One region of the Streptomyces sp. NPDC053048 genome, then DNA from elsewhere that is predicted to be linked to it. Evidence: riboswitches for the same ligand, from Rfam matches in the RefSeq annotation. Region 1 holds a riboswitch; the other holds the start of a gene.
What was found. Region 1 has a riboswitch for cobalamin ahead of ACIG36_RS04935 (cobalamin biosynthesis protein). Riboswitches for the same ligand answer to the same signal wherever they lie in the genome.

Region 1 (5,175 bases):
GGCGAACGCGGCCGGGTCCTCGTCGTAGGCGAGACGCCGGCGCACGACCTCGACGCGCTCCTCGGTCTCCCGGGAGGCGGCGACCTCGACGGTCAGCCCGAAGCGGTCCAGCAACTGCGGGCGCAGCTCGCCCTCTTCCGGGTTCATGGTGCCGACGAGGAGGAAGCGGCTGGCGTGGCGGACGGAGACGCCTTCGCGTTCGACGTAGGAGGCGCCGGTCGCGGCCGCGTCCAGGAGGGCGTCGACCAGGTGGTCACCCAGCAGGTTGACCTCGTCGACGTACAGCACCCCCCGGTGGGCGTCGGCCAGCAGGCCCGGTTCGAAGGCCTTCACGCCCTCGGACAGGGCCCGTTCGATGTCGAGCGCGCCGACCAGGCGGTCCTCGGAGGCGCCGACCGGCAGTTCGACCATGCGGGCGGGGCGGGCCTCGCCCGTACCGCCGTCGTGCGGCCCGTCGGGGCAGGTGGGGTCCGGGGCGGCCGGATCGCAGGAGAACCGGCAGCCGGGGACCGTCACGACCTCGGGCAACAGCGAGGAGAGGGCTCGGACGGTGGTGGTCTTCGCCGTTCCCTTCTCACCCCGTACGAGGACGCCGCCGACGGCGGGCGAGACGGCGTTGAGCAGCAGCGCCAGCCGCAGGCTGTCCATGCCGACGATCGCGCTGAACGGGTAGGTGGCCGAGGCCATCAGTGCTTACCCCCTGTGTCGTGGTCCGGCGCCGGCACGGCCGGCGCCCCCGGCGGTATGAACGGGAAACCGGCCGGCACCCCGTCCTCGATCAGCCGCAGCAGCGCGTCCGTGTCCGCGTGTTCCTCGATCAGGTCGCCCAGGCGGTCCAGCTGTTCTTCGCGCAGTGCCGCGAACGACGTGTCCGGGGCCGGGACGAACGCCCGTCCCGCCGCCTTCGCCACGCGGCGCAGGAACGCGCGCCGGAAGCCGTCGCTCTCCAGCGAGCCGTGCCAGTGGGTGCCCCATACGGCGCCGACCCGGCAGCCGTCCAGGAAGGGTTCGTCACCGCCCCGGACGTCCGCGACGCCGTGGTGGATCTCGTAGCCCTCGACGTGCTCGCCCAGGGCCTCGCCCACCGGCCGGGCCAGGGTCTTCCCGGCCGCGAACCGCACCCGTACCGGCAGGAGCCCCAGTCCCTCGACCACTCCGGCGCGGGACTCGACCTCGTCCTCGATCCGCTCGCCCAGCAGCTGGAAGCCGCCGCAGATGCCCAGGACCGGGCGGCCCTCGGCCGCCCGGCGGGCCAGCGCGTCCGCGAGGCCGCGCTCGCGCAGCCAGGCCAGTGCCCGGACCGTTCCGCGGGTGCCCGGCACCACGGCGAGGTCGGCGTCGGCCAGTTCCTCCGGCCGGTCCACGAACCGCACGACGACGCCCGGCTCGGCCGCCAGCGCGTCCACGTCCGTGAAGTTGGACATCAGCGGCACCGCGCACACCGCCACCCGCAGCACGTCGGCGCCGTGCGGCGGGGCCACCACCGACTCGCGCACGGCACCGCGCAGCGAGACGCGCAGGCCGTCCTCCTCGTCGATGCCCAGACCGTGCGCGAACGGCAGCACGCCGAACGTCCGCCGGCCCGTCAGGTCGCGCAGCATCTCCAGGCCCGGCTCCAGCAGGCTCACGTCGCCGCGGAACTTGTTGACGATGTAGCCCGCTATCAGCTCCTGGTCCTCGGCCGAGAGGAGCGCGGTGGTGCCGAAGAAGGAGGCGAAGACGCCGCCGCGGTCGATGTCGCCGACGACGACCACGGGCAGCCGGCCCGCCCGTGCGATGCCCATGTTGACGATGTCGCTGCGCCGCAGGTTGATCTCGGCCGGGCTGCCGGCGCCCTCGCAGATGACGGCGTCGTGCGTGCGCCGCAGCTCCTCCAGGCACTCGGTGACCGTGCCGAACAGCTGCTCCTGGCGGCCCGCGTGGTAGCCGCGCGCGCTGAGTTCGCCGACGGGCCTGCCCATCAGCACCACCTGGCTGCTGCGGTCGCCACCCGGCTTGAGCAGCACCGGGTTCATCAGCGCGCTCGGCTCGACGCGCGCGGCGGCGGCCTGCATGGCCTGCGCGCGCCCTATCTCCGCGCCCTCGCGCGTCACATACGAGTTGAGCGACATGTTCTGCGCCTTGAACGGCGCGACCTTGACGCCCTTGCGGACCAGCCAGCGGCAGATCCCGGCGGTCACCACGCTCTTGCCCGCGTCGGAGGTCGTGCCGGCCACCAGCAGGCCCCCGCCCCTCCCAGCCGTCACCGACAACGCTTCCTCCTCGTCACGGCCGCCACGGCCGTCCTCGTCAGCACGGCCGTAGCCAGGGCCAGTACCGACACCCGGCGCGAGAGCCGTACCGCGCGTTCGATGTCCCCCACCTCGACGGGCCGGTTCTCCGCGCCCAGCACCGGACGGTGTTCGACGCGGCCCGCGTAGGCGAGGGTGCCGCCCAGCCGTACCCCGAGGGCCCCGGCGAAGGCGGCCTCGACGGGGCCGGCGTTGGGGCTGGGGTGGCGGGAGGCGTCGCGCCGGGCCACGCGCAGGGCGCCGCGCGGGTCCGGGCCCGCGAGGACGGCGAGGGCGGCGGTGAGCCGGGCGCCGGGCCAGCCGGCGACGTCGTCGAGGCGGGCGGAGGCCCAGCCGAAGCGCCGGTGGCGGGGGGACTTGTGGCCGACCATCGCGTCGAGGGTGTTCACGGCCCGGAAGCCCGCGAGGCCGGGGACGCCGGCGAGCGCGCCCCACACCAGGGCGCCCACGACGGCGTCGGAGGTGTTCTCGGCGACGGACTCCACGACCGCGCGCGCGATCTGCTGCTCGTCCAGTGCCTGCGGGTCGCGTCCGCACAGGTGGGGCAGCCGTTCGCGGGCGGCCGCGAGGTCGCCGGCGGCGAGCGCGGCGCCGACGGCGCGTGCCTCGCGGCCCAGGGACGTGCCGCCCAGCACGGCCCAGGTGACGGCGGCGGTCAGGGCGATGCCGGCCGTGCGGGAGCGGCGTGCGGCACTGGCCAGCAGGGCGGCGCCGACCGCGGTGCCACCGGCGCACAGCGCGGTGTGCAGGGCGCCGGCGCCGCGGTGGTCGCGCCACAGGCGCTGTTCGACGGCGTGCGCGGCCCGGCCGAAGGCGGCCACGGGGTGGCCGCGGCGCGGGTCGCCGAGGACGAGGTCGCAGGCGAAGCCGAGCGCCGCACCGCACGCGAAACCGATGGGGTCGTGACGCGTCGCGCGCATGGGGTCAGGCCGCCGTCGTGCCTTCGGGGAGCCGGGAGCGGGTGGGCGGTATGCGACGGCCGGGCATGGCGATGTGTCCTCACTCAGGGTCCGCGCCCTGGCTCGACGTGACCGGCGACCAGAGTCTCCTGGCTCCCGGATCGGCGTCGCTCCGGCCTTCCAGCCCGTGGTGGCGGGCCGTGGCCGTCGGTGGAGGACGCTCCCCGGTGACAGTGGCGGGACCGCGCCGGATTCGCACCGGCTTCCTCTGCTGTCGCCGTTTGGCTCCGGAAGTCCACCACGGCCCGGGAAGGGCAGTCAACTCACCCTGACCTGCGGTGAGGCTGCCGGCCACGGGTGGGGCGGCGGGCGACGCGGGCAACGACGAAGCGCCGGTCCGGCGGTGCCGGACCGGCGCTGTCGTGCGCACGGGTGCGAGGCCGCGGTGAGGCGGCGGTCAAGCGGTGATCAGGCGACGATCAGGTAGATGCCGTAGCCCACGGCGGCCGCGCACAGCGCGAAGCAGGTGTACGCGCCGATGCGGGCCGGCGCGCTCGGGCCGGTGGCCGGGGCGCCGGCCGTGGCCTGCGCCTTGCGGGACGTGCCGACGATGCCGAGGGTGAAGACGGCCACGAGGGCGATGGTGAAGACGAGGCTGACGCCGAAGACCTGGCCGAGAGCTGCCCAGTCGATGTTCATGTGGTTCTCCTCCGTTGCCCGGCGGTCAGCCGGTCGTCGCGGGGGCGGGGGCGGGGGCGGGAGCGGCGGCCGGGGTGACGGCGGGGCCGGCCGGCGGCGGGGCGACGGCCTGCAGGGCCGCGGTGACCACGCCGACGGGCTCGGCCGGGACGGAGACGCCCTGCGGCTCGTTCAGGTCGTTGACGTTGTCGTGGGTGACCGGCTTGCGGCGCGAGGCCAGCCAGATCGCGCCGCAGGCGGCCACGGCCAGGACGGCCACCGCGGTGACGCCCCAGTCGCCCTGGTCGGCCAGGAGCGCGGCACCGCCACCGACGAGGCCGGCGGCCGGGAGCGTCAGGCCCCAGGCGGCGACCATGCGGCCGGCGGTGGACCAGCGCACCACGCCGCCCTTGCGGCCCATGCCCGCGCCCATGACGGCGCCGGAGCAGACCTGGGTGGTGGAGAGCGCGAAGCCGATGTGGGACGAGGCCAGGATGGTGACGGCGGCGCCGGTCTGGGCGGCGAAACCCTGCGGCGGCTGGATGTCGGCCAGGCCCTTGCCGAGGGTGCGGATGATGCGCCAGCCGCCGAGGTAGGTGCCGAGCGCGATGGCGATGCCGGCGGAGGCGATGACCCACATAGGCGGGTCGGCGTCGGCGCCCAGCGCGCCGCCGGAGATCAGCGCGAGGGTGATGACGCCCATCGTCTTCTGGGCGTCGTTGGTGCCGTGGGCGAGCGAGACCAGGGCCGCCGAGGCGATCTGGCCGGCGCGGTAGCCCTTGGCGCTGGCCTCGGGGTCGGTGTTGCGCGCCAGGCGGTAGGTCATCCGGGTGGCCAGCACGGTCGCCAGGCCGGCCACGACCGGGGCGACGACGGCGGGGATGAGGACCTTCATGACGACGGCGTCACCGTGGACGGCGCCCGTACCGACGGAGGCGATGGTCGCGCCGATCAGGCCGCCGAACAGCGCGTGCGAGGAGCTGGAGGGCAGGCCCGCGAGCCAGGTGAGCAGGTTCCAGACGATCGCACCGACCAGTCCGGCGAAGATGATCTCCGGCCGGATGCCCGATTCGTCGACGATGCCCTTGGAGATGGTCGCCGCCACCTCCACGGACAGGAACGCGCCGACGAGGTTGAGCACCGCCGACATGGCCACCGCGGTCTTGGGCTTGAGCGCCCCGGTGGAGATGGTGGTGGCCATGGCGTTGGCCGTGTCGTGGAAGCCGTTCGTAAAGTCGAACACCAAGGCCGTGACGATCACGATCCCGATGAGAAGCGTGATGTTTTCCATTCACCCAGGCAATCAG
Region 2 (5,175 bases), on a different contig from region 1:
GACCGAACTGCAGCTCGGCCTCCACGGCCTCCTTGAGCATGTCGGTGACCTGGCGCTGGAGCTCCTCGTCGAAGAGGTCCGGCTCCTCCTGGCGGACGGTGTCCACGACCTCGAACGCGAAGTTCATGTGCATGGTCTCGTCGCGGAAGACCCAGTTGGTGCCGGTCGCCAGGCCGTGCAGCAGGCCGCGGGAGCGGAACCAGTACACGTAGGCGAAGGCGCCGTAGAAGAACAGGCCCTCGATGCACGCCGCGAAGCAGATCAGGTTGAGCAGGAAGCGACGGCGGTCGGCCTTCGTCTCCAGCCGCTCCAGCTTCTCGACCTCATTGATCCACTTGAAGCAGAACTGGGCCTTCTCCCGGATGGAGGGGATGTTCTCCACGGCCGCGAAGGCGGCGGCGCGGTCGTCCGGGTCGGGCAGGTAGGTGTCCAGCAGTGTCAGATAGAACTGGACGTGCACGGCCTCCTCGAAGAGCTGCCGCGACAGGTACAGCCGCGCCTCGGGGGAGTTGATGTGCTTGTACAGCGTCAGGACCAGGTTGTTGGCCACGATCGAGTCGCCGGTCGCGAAGAACGCGACCAGGCGGCCGATCATGTGCTGCTCACCCGGGGACAGCTTGGCGAGGTCGGCGACGTCCGAGTGGAGGTCGACCTCCTCCACGGTCCAGGTGTTCTTGATCGCGTCGCGGTAGCGGTCGTAGAAGTCCGGGTACCGCATGGGGCGCAGGGTCAGCTCGAAGCCCGGGTCGAGCAGGTTCTTCTCGGTGGAGCTCATTACTGGCAGGCCTCGCAGGACTCGGGGTTCTCAAGGGAGCAGGCGATGGCGTCCGCGTCGGGCGCGACCTGCTGCACCGGGATGGTGGCGGCCGCACTGGCCGACCGGGCGATCCGGGTCGCCGGACGCGAGCGCAGGTAGTACGTCGTCTTGATGCCCTGCTTCCAGGCGTACGCGTACATCGAGCTGAGCTTGCCGATGGTGGGCGAGGCCATGAAGAGGTTCAGCGACTGGCTCTGGTCCAGGTACGGCGTACGGGCCGCGGCCATGTCGATCAGGGCGCGCTGCGGGATCTCCCAGGCGGTGCGGTACAGGTCGCGCACCTCCTGCGGGATCCACTTCAGGTCCTGGATCGAGCCGTTGGCGTCCGTCATCGCGTCGCGGGTGGTGCGGTCCCACACGCCGAGCTTCTTGAGGTCCTCCACCAGGTAGGTGTTGACCTGCAGGAACTCACCCGAGAGCGTCTCGCGCTTGAAGAGGTTGGAGACCTGCGGCTCGATGCACTCGTACACACCCGCGATGGAGGCGATGGTCGCCGTCGGGGCGATGGCGAGCAGCAGCGAGTTGCGCATGCCGACCTCGGCGATGCGGGCGCGCAGCGCCTCCCAGCGCTCGGCCCAGGCCGGGACGGCGTTCGGGTAGTGGTCGGGGTGCAGCACACCGCGGGCGGTGCGGGTCGCGGCCCAGGCCGGGTGCGGGCCGTTGCGCTCGGCGAGGTCGGCGGAGGCCTCGTACGCCGCGAGCATGATCCGCTCGGAGATCTTGGTGGACAGGGCCTTCGCCTCGGCGGAGTCGAAGGGCAGGCGCAGACGGAAGAAGACGTCCTGCAGACCCATCAGGCCCAGGCCCACCGGGCGCCAGCGGCTGTTGGAGCTGCCGGCCTGCTCGGTCGGGTAGAAGTTGATGTCCACGACGCGGTCGAGGAAGGTGACGGCCGTACGCACCGTACGGTCGAGCTTCTCCCAGTCCATCTCGCCGTCGGCGCCCAGGTGCTGCGCCAGGTTGACCGAGCCCAGGTTGCAGACCGCGGTCTCGCCGTCGTCGGTGACCTCGAGGATCTCGGTGCACAGGTTCGAGGAGTGGACGACCGCGCCCTTCTCGGCCGTCTGGTTGGCGGTGCGGTTGGCCGCGTCCTTGAACGTCATCCAGCCGTTGCCGGTCTGCGCGAGGGTGCGCATCATCCGGGCGTAGAGCACGCGGGCCGGGATCTGCTTGACGGCCTTGCCCTCGGCCTCGTACCGGCGGTAGGCGGCGTCGAACTCGTCGCCGTAGAGGTCGACCAGGTCCGGCGTGTCGGCGGGGGAGAACAGCGACCAGTCGGCGTCCGCCTCGACGCGGCGCATGAACTCGTCCGGGATCCAGTGCGCGATGTTGAGGTTGTGGGTGCGGCGGGCCTCCTCACCGGTGTTGTCGCGGAGCTCCAGGAACTCCTCGATGTCCGCGTGCCAGGTCTCCAGGTAGACGCAGGCCGCGCCCTTGCGCCGGCCGCCCTGGTTGACGGCCGCGACGGAGGCGTCGAGGGTGCGCAGGAACGGCACGATGCCGTTGGAGTGGCCGTTGGTGCCGCGGATCAGCGAGCCGCGGGAGCGGATGCGCGAGTACGACAGGCCGATGCCGCCCGCGTGCTTCGACAGGCGCGCCACCTGGTGGTAGCGGTCGTAGATCGAGTCCAGCTCGTCCAGCGGGGAGTCCAGCAGGTAGCAGGACGACATCTGGGGGTGGCGGGTGCCGGAGTTGAACAGCGTGGGGGAGGACGGCAGGTAGGAGAGCGTGCTGGTGAGCCGGTAGAGCTCGGCGACGTCGTCCAGGGCGCGCTCGGAGTGGTCCTCGGCCAGGCCGCAGGCCACGCGCAGCAGGAAGTGCTGCGGGGTCTCGATCACGTTGCGGGTGATCGGGTGGCGCAGCAGGTAGCGGCTGTGCAGGGTGCGCAGGCCGAAGTAGCCGAAGCGGTCGTCGGCGCCGCCGGCGAGGGCGGCGTCCACCAGGGCGTCCAGGCGCTCGGCGTGCGCGGCCACGAACGCGGCGGTCTCGTCCGCGATCAGGCCCTCGCGGTGGCCGGTGGCGACCGAGGCGGAGAAAGAGGTGGCACCCTCGCCGGCCGCCTCGTCGGCGATGGCGCGGGTGAGCAGCCGGGCGGCGAGCCGGGAGTACTCCGGCTCCTCCGAGATCAGGCCGGCGGCGGCCTCGGTGGCGAGGGAGCGCAGCTCGGCCTCGTCCGACGCGGCGCTGCGGCCGCGCAGCGCGGCGGCGGCGACCTTGCCGGGGTCGGTGGAAGGCAGATCTGCGGTGAGATCGGTCAGGGTGCGCAGCAGCGCGGTCCCGGGACCGCCGCTCGCCTCCGCGTTCGCTGAAACCGGATCTGCGGGCGCGATGGTCACGTGTGGCTCTCCCTCGCTCGGCTGGGTGGGCCGGGCGGGAGAGCGCGACGGTCGCGTACGGGCATGCCGACCGGACCGGGGCATGCCGCGTAGGCGTCCGTCGGCCCAACCCGCGGGGCCCGGACGAATTCAACGCCCATGGCCGAGCCCAGGGCAGGCTCGGTGGTGGGCGGCTGACGGCAGGTCCTCGGACTACAGGTGCGCTGGGTATATGCGCACACATACACCGTTGCGGGACAGTTCCGGATTTCCACCGGATTCCCCTGCGACATCAGCGAGGATGAGCATACATCTAGTGCCGCCCTCCGCACGCGCCCCCACATGTTGTGTCGTCCCGTCATGAGACGGTCGCGGAATGTGCTAACGGGCGGGCTCCGTAAGGCCTCCACAAGGGTACGGACACGCACGGCAGAGGGCCGCCACAGCCCCTGGACGGGGGTGCGACGGCCCTCTTGGTGGAGGCGGGGCGGACGGGCCCGCCAGGGTGGGGTCAGTGGCCGCCAGGGGCCCCCGCGGTGGCCGGGGGGAGGTCCCGGCTCACGCCCGGGTCGCCGGCGTCGGCCGTGTAGTCCGACGGCTTCGTCTCGTCCACGCCGTCCGGCGCGCGGAGGGCCTTCAGGAGGAAGGTCGCGACGATGACGACGATCACATTGAGCGCGAAGGCGGTGAGGCCGATGTAGCCCTTCTCGCCGATGAGGGGGATGAGGTTGGTGTTCCCGAAGTGGGCCTGGGTGGCGCTCGGCGTCTCGTACGCCCGCCAGGTCCCGTAGGCCATGCCGGCCGCCCAGCCCGCGAGCAGGGCCCAGCGGTGGAACCAGCGGGTGAAGAGGCCGCCGACGAGCGCGGGGACGGTCTGCAGGATCCAGATGCCGCCGAGCAGCTGGAAATTGATGGCGACCGTTTTGTCCATGGTGAGGACGAAGACGAGCGCTCCGACCTTGACCAGCAGGGAGGCGAGCTTGGAGACCTTCGCCTCGTGCTCGGGAGAGGCGTCCGGTTTGAGGAAGTCCTTGTAGATGTTGCGGGTGAACAGATTTGCGGCGGCGATCGACATGATGGCCGCCGGGACCAGCGCCCCGATGCCGATCGCGGCGAACGCCACGCCCGTGAACCAGTCCGGGAACATGTCCTCGAACAGCTGGGGGATCGCCAGCTGTCCGTTCTTCACCTTCACCCCGGCGGCCAGGGCCATGAAGCCGAGCATCGCCAGCAGGCCGAGCATCAGGGAGTAGAGGGGAAGGATGGTGGTGTTGCGGCGGATGACATTGCGGCCCTTGCTGGAGAGGACCGCCGTCACCGAGTGGGGATAGAGGAAGAGCGCCATCGCCGAACCCAGCGCGAGCGTGGCGTACGCCCACTGCGCCTGTGCGCCGGTGACGAGGGAGCCTCGCGGTTTGCCCGTTGCCGGGTTTTCGGCCGCGAACGCGTCACCGGCCTTCGCGAAGATGTCGTCGAAGCCGCCCAGCCGGATCGGGATGTAGATGATCGCCACGATGATGACGATGTAGATCAGCGTGTCCTTGACGAAGGCGATCAGCGCGGGCGCCCGCAGCCCCGCGGAGTAGGTGTAGGCCGCGAGCACGCCGAAGGCGATCAGCAGCGGCAGGTCCTTGATGAACCAGTGGGTGTTCTCGCCGCCCCCGACGCCCATGACGTCCAGTACGGCCTGAATGCCGACGAGTTGCAGGGCGATGTACGGCATTGTCGCGAGGATCCCCGTCACAGCCAGCGCAAGGGAGAGTCCACGGGAACCGAACCGGCCACGGACGAAGTCGGAGGAGGTGACATAGCCGTGCTTGTGCGCCACCGACCACAGGCGTGGCAGGAAGGTGAAGACGAGGGGATAGGTGATGATCGTGTAGGGCACGGCGAAGAACCCGGCCGCACCGGCCGCGTAGATGGCCGCCGGGACGGCCACGAAGGTGTACGCGGTGTAGAGGTCGCCGCCGAGCAGGAACCAGGTGACCCAGGTGCCGAAGGAGCGCCCGCCCAGTCCCCACTCGTCGAGGTTGTCCGCGTTCT

Region 2: linked by a shared signal. The riboswitch ahead of ACIG36_RS26080 (ribonucleoside-diphosphate reductase subunit alpha) and the one ahead of ACIG36_RS04935 (cobalamin biosynthesis protein) in region 1 are both predicted to bind cobalamin.

Annotation. Positions count from the first base shown of each region.
Region 1 covers NZ_JBITZS010000001.1:1,029,465-1,034,639, forward strand. The annotation lists gene ACIG36_RS04925 (putative cobaltochelatase) at 1-687, opposite strand, end outside; gene ACIG36_RS04930 (cobyric acid synthase) at 687-2,246, opposite strand; gene ACIG36_RS04935 (cobalamin biosynthesis protein) at 2,243-3,211, opposite strand; cobalamin riboswitch at 3,333-3,460, opposite strand; gene ACIG36_RS04940 (hypothetical protein) at 3,659-3,889, opposite strand; gene ACIG36_RS04945 (anion permease) at 3,915-5,159, opposite strand.
Region 2 covers NZ_JBITZS010000010.1:59,316-64,490, reverse strand. The annotation lists gene ACIG36_RS26085 (ribonucleotide-diphosphate reductase subunit beta) at 1-775, opposite strand, end outside; gene ACIG36_RS26080 (ribonucleoside-diphosphate reductase subunit alpha) at 775-3,153, opposite strand; cobalamin riboswitch at 3,314-3,471, opposite strand; gene mctP (monocarboxylate uptake permease MctP) at 3,644-5,175, opposite strand, start outside.